Regions from separate parts of the Spongiibacter sp. IMCC21906 genome, predicted to be linked through region 2. Evidence: predicted binding sites of a transcription regulator. Region 2 holds the regulator's gene; the other holds the start of a gene.

Region 1 (7,198 bases), 890 kb from region 2:
CATAGGAAAACGTATTGCTTGGCGCATCAAAAAACGGGACTACCTCGGGCTGTTGGCTGAGGTCGGGGGTGAAGGGAATGGCGCTGTTCATGCGGTCCTCCTGATGGCGAATAGCGACCTTTATCGCAATGCCATATACAAAAAAAGAATATATTAATTCCTTTATGATATATCACAAAGTGTGCCAGCTTGCCGGGCTATTTGTGGGAGCAGTGTAGTTGCTTGTTTTTACTGGGTTTTATGTTTTTAAAAAGCTGTCTTAGGCTAAGAATTTTTGTTCTTACAGCAAGATTTTCGTCAAATCTGTCAACATTATTGCCACTACTGTCAATAATGCGGATAAGGCCGCCAGTGCTGCCGATAAAAATCGGTGAGCAGGGGCTGAAATAATTCTGTTTATTCAAGGCGGGTTTGTAGGGTATGGATGCCTTACTCGGTTTGATAACCGTAAGAATGAATAATCTCTCGGGCTTTATCGCTGCGTAAATACATCAACAAGGTTTTGGCAGCGGCACTGTGTTGCGCCGATTTTAATAGTACGGCATCTTGCCGAATGGGGTTATAGAGGTGGTGAGGAATCAGCCAGCTCGATCCAGTGCTAACATGGCCCTTGTCCATGATTTGGGATAGCGCCACAAAGCCCAGTTCGGCATTCCCTGACGCCACAAACTGATAGGTTTGGGCGATGTTTTCCCCCTGAACCCATTTTGTTTGGGTGCTACTTTTTAAGTTCAGCTTTTCCAGCACCTCAAGTGCGGCAACCCCATAGGGGGCTAGTTTGGGGTTTGCCAACGCCAGTTTGTCAAAACGGCCCTGTTTTAAAGGGCGGTATTCTTTATCGATAAAATCCACTTTTGCCGACCACAGCGCCAGTGCGCCAATAGCATAAGTAAAGCGACTGCCTGGGACGGTCAACCCGTCTTCTTCAAGGGCTTTGGGTTTGCTCTGGTCCGCTGACAGAAACAGCTGAAAAGGCGCGTGGTGCTGAATTTGAGCATATATTTTGCCCGATGAGCCATAGGACACAATGACCTTGTGGCCGGTGTCTTCTTCAAACGCGGTGACAATCGACTTCATCGCCGCAGTAAAATTAGAGGCGACGGCAATATGAATATTTTCGGCGCTTGCCGTGATGCTCAGTAAATAACTGAGTAAAATCACCGGCAGTTTTTTTAGACTGTTAATCGTAGATTCCTCGCCGCTTAGGTCACGTCTGCGTAGACATAATTCATGACATAACCCTGTTGCGCAAGCCTTTTTCTGTTATGCAGAGCATTGGATAACCTGCTGAAATGCGCAAAAAATCAGGATATACATTTACGGAGTATTTTTTATGGCTGTGGCACGGGCCCTGTTTTTTTTACCGCTATTGTTGATGTTTTCTTCGCTTATCATGGCCGAGACCAATCCGGTTTGGCGTATTGATGGCAGTTATAAGCTGCGTTATGAAACCTTGGATAATGCGTATCGTGCCAATACCCGCGGCGGCGACCAGATTTTGGTGTCACAGCTGCTGGCCAGCGTCAAAGCCAACGGTGAACATGTATTTGGCGAGCTGGAAATACAGGATGCCCGCTCCTGGCTGGATGATAATGGCACGCCGTTGGGCACAGATGACGTCAACACCCTTGAACCTTTGCAGGCGTGGCTTGGTTGGCGACAAGAGGCGTTTGTTGCCAAGGTCGGCCGCTTAAATTTTGATATTGGCAGCCGTCGGTTAATGGCTCGGCAACGGTTTCGTAACACCATCAATGCCTTCGACGGGGTTTACGGTAGTTACCAACAGGAGCAGTGGCAGTGGCAGGCATTTTATTTAAAGCCTGTTGAGCCCCGTCCAGCCGAACGGGAAGATTTAGACGACAATCAAATCAAACTCGACAAGCAGGGCGACGACCGTTTTTGGGGGCTGCATGTCAGCCGCAGTGAGATAACGGATCTAGAGCTGTATTACTACGGTCTGGATGAAGACGATAATGGCGCTGAAATCAGCACCGTGGGGTTTAGAAACCTAAAACCCGCTATTCCCTTGCAATGGCATTACGAAGTGGAGGCAGCCTACCAGTTTGGTGAAACCGGCAATTTGGATGTGAGTGCGGCTATGCTGCACGCTGCCGTTGGTTATCAATTTGATGATCCGCTGTCGTCGCGGATTGAGTTGATGGCGGATTATGCCAGCGGTGATGATGATCCTAACGATGACGAATCCAATCAATTTAACGCCCTGTTTGGCGTGACCCGTTTTGATTTTGGCCCCACTGCAATTTATGGTGCTTTTGCCCGGGCTAATATCCTGTCGCCGGGGGTGAAGTGGGATTTCAAACCCAGCAGTAATAGCGCGGCCTATCTCGCTTATCGCGCGATTTGGTTGGACTCGGCCAAGGCGGCTCAGGCTCGGTCTGGTTTGCGGGATACTGCTGGGGATAGTGGCCGCTTTGCCGGAAATCAATTAGAAGTCCGCTGGCAGTGGGCTCTGTCAGCCCAGTTGCAGCTTGAGCTAGGGGGCGCGTATTTATTAAAAGGAGAGTTTCTTGAGGATGCGCCCAATGCGCCAGATACTGGCGACACCAGCTACGTATATAGTCAGATCAGCTATCAATTGTAAGCGTGAAGCGCTGCCCTAACCATATTTGGTGAGTAGGGCAGTAATATGTTGAATTTGCTCATCCCGTTTTGCCGAGGATTGCATTGCGGGGTCTTCGCCGTCGGCTTTGGCGAGCTCTTGCTGCATGGCGCAGGCCATGGTTTCAAAGAAGGTTTTATCCAATGCTTTGCGGGCGGCGGAAAGTTGCTGGGCGACGCGCTCACAATCCTGCTCTTCTTCCATCATTTTTTGAATGCCGCGAAGCTGGCCCTCTACTCGACGGAGTCGTGAAATAAGGCCTTTGCGTTTTTTGTCCCAGTCTGTAGTCATGCGATCGCTATCAAAATTACCTTGGCAGGGAGCAGTATACACCGCCAGCGGCTGTCAGTGCGGCGTCGCTTATTCGTAAGACAACTCGGTGGCTTTACCGTGAAAGATCCGATACACAAAGAAGGTATAAATCAAAATCATCGGTACCGTGATAAGCACCCCGACCAACGTGAAGCTCAGCGACTTAACGGATGCAGCGGCCTCCCAAATGCTCATCTGCCCTAAAAGAATATCGGGAAATAAACTGTAGGCTAAACCGAGAGTGGCTGTGAGACAAATGGTGACGGTGGCGGCAAACATCAGCCAGCCTCGGCCCCGGTAAATCCAGTTATCGTTTTTTAACAGCAGCAAGATACCGCCGTAACAAAGCGCGGTGAGAATCGGAATTGGCGCCAGTAATATAGCGTTAGGAAGACTAAACCACTTGCCAGCGATGTGGCTGCTAACAATGGGGGTGGCGATGGAGACCAGCAATAAGCCCAGCCCCATCGGCCAAATAGCACTTCTGGCCCAGTGAATACTTTTTGTGAGCAGGGCGCCCTCGGTTTTCATCATCAGCCAGCCGCAGGCCAGTATTAAGTACAGCGCAGGTAGTGTCAGGGCAATCAAGGCCGAGAACAACAAACTGAGTGCATCACCTTGCAGGCCGCTGACAAATGCGCCCAGCATCCAACCTTGGGCTACCGATGCGGTGAGCGAGCCTATAAAAAAGGCTTTGTTCCAGAGGGCTTTATGTTGATCCCCCGCTTTCACTCTTAAATCAAACGCCACGCCTCGCAGTATCAGCCCCATCAGCATAATCGTGACCGGGATATATAACTTGCTGAGAATAATGCCGTGGGCCATGGGAAAGGCAATGAGCAAAACGCCGACACCCAACACAATCCAGGTTTCGTTGGCGTCCCAAAAAGGGCCAATAGAGGCAATCATGGTGTCTTTTTCTGAGGCATTCGCCCATGGCAGCAACATGCCCACGCCCAGGTCAAAGCCATCCAGAATGACGTAAATCAGCAGGGCAAGTCCCATAATGCCAACGTAGATAATAGGTAGATAATATTCCATGTCAGGCCTCTCCAGAGACGTGGTTGGCAGGGTCTTGTTTACGATTGGCCGGCCCCATAATTAAAGAGGCTGCAGGCTTTTTAGACAGATGACGCAAGGCGCCGATATAGGATGCCAGCAAGAACAGGTACAGCAGAATATAGCCGGTTAAAGAGCCCGCAACGGTAGCGCCACTGTGATCAGCAACTACGTCCTTTACTGCCAGTACACCGTTGACGATCCAGGGTTGGCGACCGATTTCAGTGACATACCAGCCTGCCAGAACCGCGATCCAGCCAGAGAAGGTCATGGCTGATAGTGTGGTAAGAAACACACGCCTTGGTGAGCGCTTACTTCGGATTTCAATTATGCCCCACCAGGAAACAAGCAGCATGAGCCCACCCATAGCAAGCATTACTCTAAAGGACCAGAACACCATGGCGACAGGGGGATGCTGATCTTTAAAGTCGTTCAAACCTTTGACCTCACCGTTAACGTTGTGGGTTAGGATCAGGCTGGCCGCGTAGGGCACTTCAAGGGCATATTTGTTGCTGCGGCTTTGTTCATCGGGGAGCGCAAATACCGTAAAAGGGGCGCTTTCTTGGGTATCCCAGATCGCCTCCATTGCCGCTACTTTTGCGGGTTGGTGCTTTAGCGTATTGAGGCCGTGAAGATCACCAATAAAGATCTGCAGCGGCGCCAATATTGCGGCCAAAATCACCCCGGTTTTTAAGACTTTCCAGGTAGCAGGGCCGTCGACATTTTTCAGCGTTCGCCATGCACTCACCCCGGCAATTAAAAACGCACTGGTGAGTAAAGAAGCGGTCAGCATGTGAAAAAATCGATAGGGAAACGAAGGATTAAAGATCACGTCTATCCAGCTTTCTACCATTACCACGCCGTTCTCCAAGCGGTAACCTGTAGGCGTGTGCATCCAGGAATTTAAACTCAGAATCCAGAAGGCAGATAAGGTGGTGCCAAAAGCCACCAAAAAGGTGCTGGTTAAGTGTAGGCGGTTGGATACTCGGTTTTTGCCAAACAGCATAATGCCGAGAAAGGAAGCTTCTAGAAAAAAGGCGGTCAGTACCTCGTAGCCCAGCAGTGGTCCAGCGACATTACCGGCTTTTTCCATAAACCCCGGCCAATTGGTGCCAAACTGAAAGCTCATGGTGATGCCAGATACCACACCCATCGCGAAGGTGAGGGCAAAGATTTTTACCCAGAAGAAATAGGCGAACTCCCAGGCTTTGTCACCGGTTTGGCTGTAGCGCAAACGAAAGAACAGCAACAGCCAGGCAAGGCCAATGGAAATGGCCGGAAACAAAATATGAAAGCTGATATTGGCGGCAAACTGAATCCGTGCCAGTACAAAGGGGTCGAGGTCCATAGCGTTCGTCCTATAAAGCACGATTAGCACAATGCATTGTGCGGCCTGTGACGGATTGGCTGAACCGGTCTTGCCAGGTTCGTCACGCATGAGCTGGGTGTTAAGTGCAAACTTTATGCCAGCGGTATTTTTTAAGGTAAAAAACTATAAGACATTGAAATATAAATAGTTATTTCAATGTCTAGAACTTGTGTCAATTGTGGGGCTATCAATTCCCCTTGAGGTGTTGCCATAATCGACAGAGTAAATGACAAATATGGCAAAACGCGATGCGACAAATTGTCCCAGACTTAGATGTAAGTTCATTATTGGAGAGTGTGGCCTATCCCGCCATCTTGCTATCGGACGAATATGAGATTCTGGCTTGGAACCAAAAGTACTTAGACAGTTTTGGTGAGTTGAGCGAAGGCCAAAACTGTTATCAGGTTTCTCATGGTTATGATCGTCCCTGTGATCAGGCGGGTGAAAGCTGCCCGCTCCAAGCCTGCCGGGAGTCAAAAGCCAAAGAGCGGGTGCTGCATATTCACAATACCCCAAGGGGGCGGGAGCACATTGATGTAGAAATGCTGCCGTTAAAAAACCGCAGTGGCCAACCCAGTTATTTTATAGAAATCCTTAAGCCGGTCACGATTGCCAGCGCAGAAACTAATGGCGAGCAAATGGTGGGTCGCAGCCCAGCGTTCAATGACATGCTGGAGTTGATTCAGTTAGTGGCACCACGAAAAACCTCGGTGCTACTGTTAGGTGAATCTGGCACGGGTAAAGAATTGGCCGCCAAGGCTATTCACGATGCCAGCCCAAACGCCAATCAAAGCATGATTACCGTGGAGTGTGCAGGGCTGACCGAAACCTTGTTTGAAAGTGAATTATTTGGCCATGTAAAAGGGGCCTTCACTGGGGCCAGCCAAAACAAACCCGGACTGCTGGAGGCGGCCGGGGGTGGCACCTTATTTTTGGATGAAATTGGCGACGTTCCCATGGGTATGCAGGTAAAACTGCTCCGCCTTTTGGAGACCGGCACCTATCGCGCGGTGGGAAGCACCCAGCTAAAACGGGCAGACTTTCGGCTGGTCAGCGCGACCAATAAAGACTTACCGGCAATGATTGCCCGGGGAGAGTTTCGCGAAGATCTGTACTACCGTATTAATGCGTTTCCTATCGTGTTGCCGCCCTTGCGCGATCGGTCGGGTGATATGGCGCTGCTCAGTCAATCGCTGCTCGACAAACTAGCAGGCAAAGCAAGCTACCGGCTGACGAAAGAAGCGGTCATGCGCCTGGAGTCAGAGCACTTTCCGGGCAATATTCGCGAGCTGCGAAATGTTCTGGAGCGGGGAATGATCTTTGCGCGATCTAATATCTTGGATTTGTCCGTACTGGAACGCAGTTTGAAAAACCATGCCTCCCTTGGTGATATTGCTAAAAATGAAGGTGATGAGCTTTCTACGTGGACAGATTTAAAAACCCAACAACGCCGCTATTTACATCGTCTTTTGCAACATTGTCATGGCGATAAACAGATGGCAGCGGATATCGCGGGGATTAGCGCCCGGTCACTATATCGCAAGCTTGAGGGGGAATAGCATCCCGTTCAGGGACTGCCAAGTTTGCAGGAAAGCGCCGTAAAAATGCGCTTTCTGTTTTACTTTTTAAAACAGATTGTTGAGTGTATGAAAAAAACGGACAAAAAATATGACAAGGCTATCCGTGAAGCACTAAGCGATGCCTGCAATATTGCCTTAGAAGAGGTGCCAGGCTTTAGCTGGTTAACACATCAGCTAAACTATAGCCGTTTCCCCCAGTCTCTTGTTGTAACAGCTGTGTTTGACACCGAGGCAGCATTATCGGCCGCCATTCGGGGT
Region 2 (7,198 bases):
CGGCATTTTTCGTTCATCCCGGCGAAGCCAGCCATGGCGACATGGGAATGATTACTGCTGGCGATGTGGTTATCGCCCTGTCCAACTCGGGAACTACCGCAGAAATTGTCACGATATTACCGTTGTTAAAATTGCTCGCGGCTCCCCTCATCGCCATGACAGGTAACCCCGCTTCTGATTTAGCGCAAAGCGCCGACGTGCATCTAAACGTCAGCGTCAACGAAGAAGCCTGCCCCTTGAACCTAGCGCCTACTTCTAGCACCACCGTGAGTCTGGTAATGGGCGATGCCCTAGCAATCGCATTATTAGAAGCACGGGGGTTTACCGCCGACGATTTCGCCTTATCTCACCCCGGCGGCGCACTGGGACGGCGATTGCTGCTAAAAATAGACAGCATTATGCACACCGGTAACGAGATACCCATCGTCACCTTGGGCACCACGGTGAGTGGTGCGCTGTTAGAAATGAGCAGCAAAGCTCTAGGCATGACCACGGTGGTAGATGAGCACGGCGTATTGCAGGGAATTTTCACCGACGGCGATTTAAGACGTACACTAGACAGCACCGCTGACATCCGTAACGCGCCCATTGAACAAGTCATGACCAAAGCCGGTCTCACTGTTCGTCCGGGTACGATGGCGGCAGAAGCTTTACGCATTATGGAAGACCACAAAATCACTGTCTTGATAGCGATAGACGAGCAGCGCCGCCCCGTGGGCGTCATCCATACCCACGACCTATTCAAGGCCGGTGTTGCTTAATACGGAAAAACCTATGCAATCCATTATTGAAAAAGCGCGGCAGATAAAGCTTCTCGCCATGGACGTTGACGGGGTACTGACCAACGGCAGCCTCTATTTTGGTAATAGCGGCGAAGAAATGAAGGCCTTCAGCATATTAGACGGTCTTGGCATTAAACTGTTGAGAGATGCGGGAATACGCCCTGCCATCATTACTGGTCGCAGCTCAACATTGCTAGAAAGGCGCGCCGCCGAATTGAAAATCGACCTGATCTATCAAGGCCGAGAAGACAAGCTGGTTGCTCTTGAAGAATTGCGCGCCGACTTGGGGCTAGAAATGGCAGAAATCGCCTATGTGGGCGATGACCTTCCCGACCTATCGGCCATCATAAAAGCTGGCCTAGGCATCACCGTGGCCAACGGTCATAGCTTTGTCGCCCGGCATGCCGACTGGCAAACCGATGCGGCTGGCGGCAGCGGTGCCGTGCGGGAAATTTGCGAGCTCATTCTCAAAGCCCAGGGTAAGCTCAATCAAGCCTGGGAGCAGTTTCTCTAATGGCGAAAGCCCTACGTATAAACGTGGCTGCCCTGTCGGTGCTGTCTGCGCTAGCCGCATTGGCAGGGACCTATCTATACCTCACCCAGTTCAGTGAGAGCGGCAAATTAAGTATAGTGGAGCACTTCGATCCCGCCCCCGACGTCGAATCGTATCTTGAGGGCATAGAAGGGATAAAATACCGGGCCGATGGCGCCGTAGCCTATCGCTGGCAGGCCAAATCGGCAGAGCGATATATTTCAGACGGCGCAGTCACATTGCAAGAACCCTTTTATTTAGGGAATATCGCCGAGCAACGCCCCTGGACAGCCACGGCGGAACAAGGCCACCTTAGCAGCACGGGTCAGCTTTTGAGCTTGGACAGAAATGTCTTAGTCCAAGAGTTGATTCGACAAGCGGAAATTAAAACTGACGTGCTAAAAATAGATTTGGAAAGCAGTGAAGTGAGCACCGACCAGCCCCTGACCCTGATTTTACCCAACGGTGAAACCAAGGCCACCGGCATGCATGCCTCCCTTAAAGAAGAACGTGTGGAGCTGATGAGCAACGTTCGGGGGCATTATGATCCCCGCTAAAACCAAAACATTCACAGACATGCTGAGCCACATTCAAAGAGGGCTCATCACCGCGATCCTCCTCAGTATTGCTGGCACAGCTTACTGCCTCCCAGATGACCGCAACCAGGCCATTAACCTCAGTTCAGACCGGGCCACCTACGAGAACAATCAAGGCATTTACAGCGGCAACGTAAAAATGTCTCAGGGCTCACTCAAAATCGAGGCTGACAAACTAGTAATAGTGGAATCTAATCGCAAAGTAGAAAAAGTCATCGCCCACGGCCGCCCCGCTAAATTTGAACAACAACCCCGAGAGGGCGAAGGGGTTGTCATTGCCAGCGCCAACACCGTCGAATACAAGCTTAATGATGAAGAAATTTTGTTGCAAAAAAACGCCAGCATCACCCATCAAGGCTCAAAAATCAGCGGGGATCGCGTCGTCTATAGCGGCAAAAAACAAACCGTCGTTGCCGATGGCGGCAGCGCGGCAGAAAATGGCCGGGTCAAGATGACACTGCAACCACAAAACCCCGACGACAACGCTAACGCCGCAAGCAAAACCGGCACAACCAAGAAAAACGAGACTTCGGCCAAAACAAACAAGCCAAGCACCCCGCCCTCTAACAGTAACAAAGCGACCCCCTAATGCCGGTATTAAAAGCAAGCAACCTCGCCAAAGCCTACAAGGGTCGCCAAATTATTCGCGATGTCTCATTGAGTATTCGCAGCGGTGAAATCGTTGGGCTGCTAGGCCCCAATGGCGCGGGAAAAACCACCTGCTTTTATATGATTGTCGGCATCGTTAACGCCGACCAGGGCCACATTACTCTCGATGATAAAAATCTCACAGCAATGTCAGTACATGGTCGAGCAAAACACGGCCTGGGCTACCTACCGCAAGAAGCCTCAATATTTCGCAAGCTTAGCGTGGCCGATAACATTTTGGCCATTCTTGAAACCCGCAAAGACCTAAACCGCAAACAGCGAAAAGAAAAATTAGAAGCCTTGCTACAAGAGTTTCACATTACCCATATCCGCGACTCAAAAGGGATGACCCTGTCTGGGGGCGAACGCCGCCGAGTGGAAATTGCCAGAGCCCTGGCCACCGACCCCAGCTTTATTCTGCTTGATGAGCCCTTTGCCGGGGTAGACCCTATTTCGGTGAATGATATTCAACAAATCATCCGCCATCTGCAGGCACGAGGTATCGGCGTATTGATTACCGACCACAATGTTCGGGAAACCCTACAAATTTGTGAAAAAGCCTATATTGTTGGTGAAGGCCGTATCGTCGCCGAAGGCGATGCTAACACGGTGCTAAACAGCGAGATCGTGCGGGAAATTTACCTAGGTGACAAATTTACACTTTAAGCGCCATTAAAATTTTGATTCGGCACAGGTATTGCAGGCTCGAATAGAGGCGACTACACTCAAGGTACGCAAATACAGAATCATTTCCTGAATTGCGAGGGTATACCACCCGTTGGTAGAGTAGAAAATACTCGCGTTACCTTTTCATGTTGTAGAAGCCACTGCCTATGAAACAATCGCTCCAGCTCAAGGTTGGCCAGCAGCTGACCATGACACCACAGCTGCAACAAGCGATCCGTTTACTTCAGCTTTCTACCCTCGATTTGCAGCAAGAAATCCAATCTGCACTGGACTCGAACCCCTTACTGGAAATCAGTGAGGACGAAGGAGTAGACACCGAATCTCAGCAACAAAACACACCCTCTAAGCCAGAAACTGATTCGGCCGAAAAAACCAACACAGAAGCAAAAGAACCTACAGCCACAGCAGATAACGATGCCGACGACAGCTGGGCCGAGCGCAGTGACATTCCCGAAGACCTCCCAGTCGACAGCCAGTGGGATGACGTTTATCAAAGCAGCGGCAGTGGTAGCAGTACTCCCAGCGCCATAGACGACAGCGATTACAACAACGACTACCGCCACGGCAGCTCAGACTCTCTGCAAGACCACCTGCGGTGGCAGCTCAATGTCAGTCGCTTGTCCGAAGTCGACCGCCTTATTGCCGACGCCCTGATTGATGCCATTGATGAAAAGGGTCGCTTGACCCTATCTATAGAAGACTTAGTTGAAAGCTTTAACAACGAAGAAGCCGAAATTGAAGAAGTACGAGCCGTGCTTCATCTCATTCAAAATTTTGATCCACCTGGCGTTGGCGGCCAAGACCTACAAGAATGCCTGCTCATTCAGTTAAGGCAGCTCCACCACGACACCCCGTGGCGCGAAGAAGCCATGCTGATAGTCGGCCAATACATGGCCCAACTTGGCAATCGAGACTACAATCAAATCATGCGCCGCTGCCGCATTAAAGAAGAGCAGCTAAAAGACATTCTCAAGCTTATCCAAAGCCTCAACCCCACCCCCGGCGACGCCGTGGGTGCCAGCGAAACCGAATACGTCGTGCCTGACGTTTTTGTCAGTAAAAAAGAAGGCCGCTGGCTAGTTGAGCTCAACCCTGATATTGCCCCCAAGATTCAAATCAACGCCCAGTACGCCTCTATGGCCCGGCAGAGCAGTAACAGCAGCGATAACAACTATATTCGTGATAATTTGCAGGAAGCACGCTGGTTTATCAAAAGCCTGCAGAGTCGCAATGAAACATTGATGAAAGTGGCCAGCAAGATTGTTGAATATCAGCGTGGCTTTCTAGAGTATGGTGAAGAGGCCATGAAGCCATTGGTACTTCATGATATTGCCGAGGCAGTGGGTATGCATGAGTCAACGATCTCTCGCGTCACTACCCAAAAATACATGCATACGCCTAGAGGCATTTACGAACTGAAATTTTTCTTCTCCAGCCATGTCTCCACTGATACCGGCGGAGAATGCTCCTCGACAGCGATCCGAGCATTGATTAAAAAGCTAATCGCCGCGGAAAACCCCCGCAAACCACTCAGCGATAGCAAAATCACCGAGCTGTTAGGAGAACAAGGCATACAGGTGGCACGCCGAACCATTGCAAAATACCGAGAATCGCTAGTCATCCCCCCCTCCAACGAGCGGAAACGACTAGTTTAGTGGCCGTGATCTTACATCACGACCGTCACTTACGCGCCGGGAGGCGCTGGTTACTTACAGCGATGAAGGAGCAACAATATGCAAATAACTGTTAGTGGTCATCACGTAGACGTCACTCCAGCTCTCCGCGACTATGTCAATAACAAGCTCTCAAAACTTCAGAGGCATTTTGACAACATAACCAATAGCGACGTCACACTCTCTGTAGAAAAACTGATTCAAAAAGCCGAAGCCACGGTACACGTTGCCGGCGCGGATCTTTTTGCCACCAGTGAATCACAAGACATGTATGCCGCGATCGATAGCCTCACCGACAAACTGGACCGGCAACTCATAAAACACAAGGAAAAGAACCTGGTCCGTTAGGACTGGCAACCCTCCTCTTATTTAGCGAATATCATGAACTTCGATTCTATACTCAGCCAAGGACGTACCCATTGTGGTACGTCCGTTAACAGCAAAAAACGCCTTCTTGAGCAAGTGGCTCAATTTATTAGCGAAGACGACTCGAATTATGATCAAGGTGAGTTATTTAATGACTTGCTCGCCCGTGAGCGCTTGGGCAGCACCGGCATAGGTCATGGCGTTGCCATCCCCCACTGCCGCAGCAGCCGCTGCCAACGCATTACCGGCATACTGTTAAAACTCGACAAAGCTATTGAGTTTGAATCTATTGACGACCAGCCGGTAGATTTAGTGTTTGCCCTGATCGTCCCCGCCGAGGCCCACGACGAGCACGTGAAAGTGCTGGGGTCTCTCGCAGCCGCCTTTAACGAAGAAAGCTTCAGAAGCCGACTTCGCCAAGCCGACAGCGACCAAACCCTGTTTGAACAGGCCATCCGGGGCTAATATGCAGCTGATCATCATCAGTGGGCGCTCAGGTTCGGGCAAAAGTACCGCCCTACACCAGCTGGAAGACGAAGGCTTTTACGCCATCGACAACCTCCCGGTGTCACTGTTGCCAGCACTGGTGCAAGAGCTGTCGCAAAATCCACTTAAAGCTCACAAACAGGTGGCCGTGTGTATAGATGCCCGCAACTCACAGGCCGAACTCCAACGTTTTAAAAGCCTTTGTGAGCAGGTCAGGCAATACGCCAAACTCAGCATTGTTTTTCTCGATGCCGCTGAAGATAAACTCATAAAACGGTTTAGTGAAACCCGTCGCAGACACCCTTTGACCAGCAAGGCCTTGCCCCTGGCAGAAGCCATAAAATTAGAAGCCATCTTGCTAGAGCCGATTGTGGTTGAGGCATCGCTGACCATCGACAGCAGCGACATGACCGTTCACGACCTCAGAGCCGCCATTCGAGACCGCATTCTTGGCGCCGATGCCGCGCAACTCGCCATACAGCTTAAGTCCTTTGGTTTTAAGCGCGGCTTGCCCATTGATGCCGACTTGGTATTTGATTTACGCATGCTCCCCAACCCCCACTGGAACGAGAGCCTGCGCAAGCTAACGGGTCGTGACCCAGAAGTCGTGGCATTTCTTCAAGACGAAGTAGACGTACAAAAAATGCATGACGATATTTTAAGCTATCTGCAACACTGGCTTCCTAAAATTGAAGCCAGTAATCGCAGCTACTTCACCGTAGCGATTGGTTGCACAGGCGGCCAACATCGCTCAGTATACATGGCGGAAACGCTGGCTTCGTCCCTCCAAAGCCAGTACCCCGGCCTTCAAGTTCGCCATCGCGAACTGCAACTATAGACGACACCCGATGGTTGAAACCAAGCTCACAATAATTAACAAACTTGGTCTGCACGCCCGGGCAGCCGCAAAATTCGTCAGCACGGCTTCCGCGTTTAGCGCCAAGGTAGAAGCCGAAGTAGACGGCCGCAGTGTTGACGGCAAAAGTATTATGGCGGTAATGATGCTAGCAGCCACCAAAGGCAGTGACATTACGATTCGCTGTGATGGTGCCGATGAGCAAAAAGCCCTCAATGCCATCACCGACATCATTAATAACCGCTTTGATGAAGGCGAATAAAATCTCAGACACCGCCAATGAATTCGCTGACAGCTCAGATTTAGCCAGCCTTAAGCCCGGCTAGCGGCTCCCGTATTCCATCCTTCTTGCAGCATGCATACAGTTGTTCGCACAACAACTTGTCCGCGTACACCCGAGATTCCTTGTAATTAGCTAGCGACGCCCTAAATCTCTCCTTTCGCACTCAGCATTGATTGTTGTCCAAGGCGCTTTAAAGGATAATTGCCAACTGCGACCCTCGCTGTATTGGCGAGGCCCTCTCGCCCCTCGTCTGCACAGAGAGATTCATGGCTGCCAGTGCTGAAAAACA

Evidence for each region. Region 2 encodes sigma-54, which starts transcription at its own class of promoters, with help from an activator protein. Its sites were predicted from a motif close to TGGCACANNNNTTGCNNT; they were not measured.
Region 1: IMCC21906_RS01735 (cytochrome ubiquinol oxidase subunit I) is a predicted target of sigma-54. The motif match lies at 5,443-5,460, and genes of this name have one in related genera.

Annotation. Positions count from the first base shown of each region.
Region 1 is NZ_CP011477.1:380,766-387,963, reverse strand. Features, by position in the region: gene IMCC21906_RS01760 (MBL fold metallo-hydrolase) at 1-91, opposite strand, end outside; gene modA (molybdate ABC transporter substrate-binding protein) at 430-1,161, opposite strand; gene IMCC21906_RS01750 (alginate export family protein) at 1,334-2,602, shown strand; gene IMCC21906_RS01745 (metal-sensitive transcriptional regulator) at 2,618-2,911, opposite strand; gene IMCC21906_RS01740 (cytochrome d ubiquinol oxidase subunit II) at 2,981-3,973, opposite strand; gene IMCC21906_RS01735 (cytochrome ubiquinol oxidase subunit I) at 3,975-5,339, opposite strand; gene IMCC21906_RS01730 (sigma-54-dependent Fis family transcriptional regulator) at 5,609-6,919, shown strand; gene IMCC21906_RS01725 (hypothetical protein) at 6,965-7,198, shown strand, end outside.
Region 2 is NZ_CP011477.1:1,266,080-1,273,277, reverse strand. Features, by position in the region: gene IMCC21906_RS05820 (KpsF/GutQ family sugar-phosphate isomerase) at 1-761, shown strand, start outside; gene IMCC21906_RS05815 (HAD family hydrolase) at 775-1,296, shown strand; gene lptC (LPS export ABC transporter periplasmic protein LptC) at 1,296-1,871, shown strand; gene lptA (lipopolysaccharide transport periplasmic protein LptA) at 1,858-2,499, shown strand; gene lptB (LPS export ABC transporter ATP-binding protein) at 2,499-3,224, shown strand; gene IMCC21906_RS05795 (RNA polymerase factor sigma-54) at 3,392-4,900, shown strand; gene hpf (ribosome hibernation-promoting factor, HPF/YfiA family) at 4,979-5,266, shown strand; gene IMCC21906_RS05785 (PTS sugar transporter subunit IIA) at 5,300-5,749, shown strand; gene rapZ (RNase adapter RapZ) at 5,751-6,608, shown strand; gene IMCC21906_RS05775 (HPr family phosphocarrier protein) at 6,619-6,888, shown strand; gene mgtE (magnesium transporter) at 7,176-7,198, shown strand, end outside.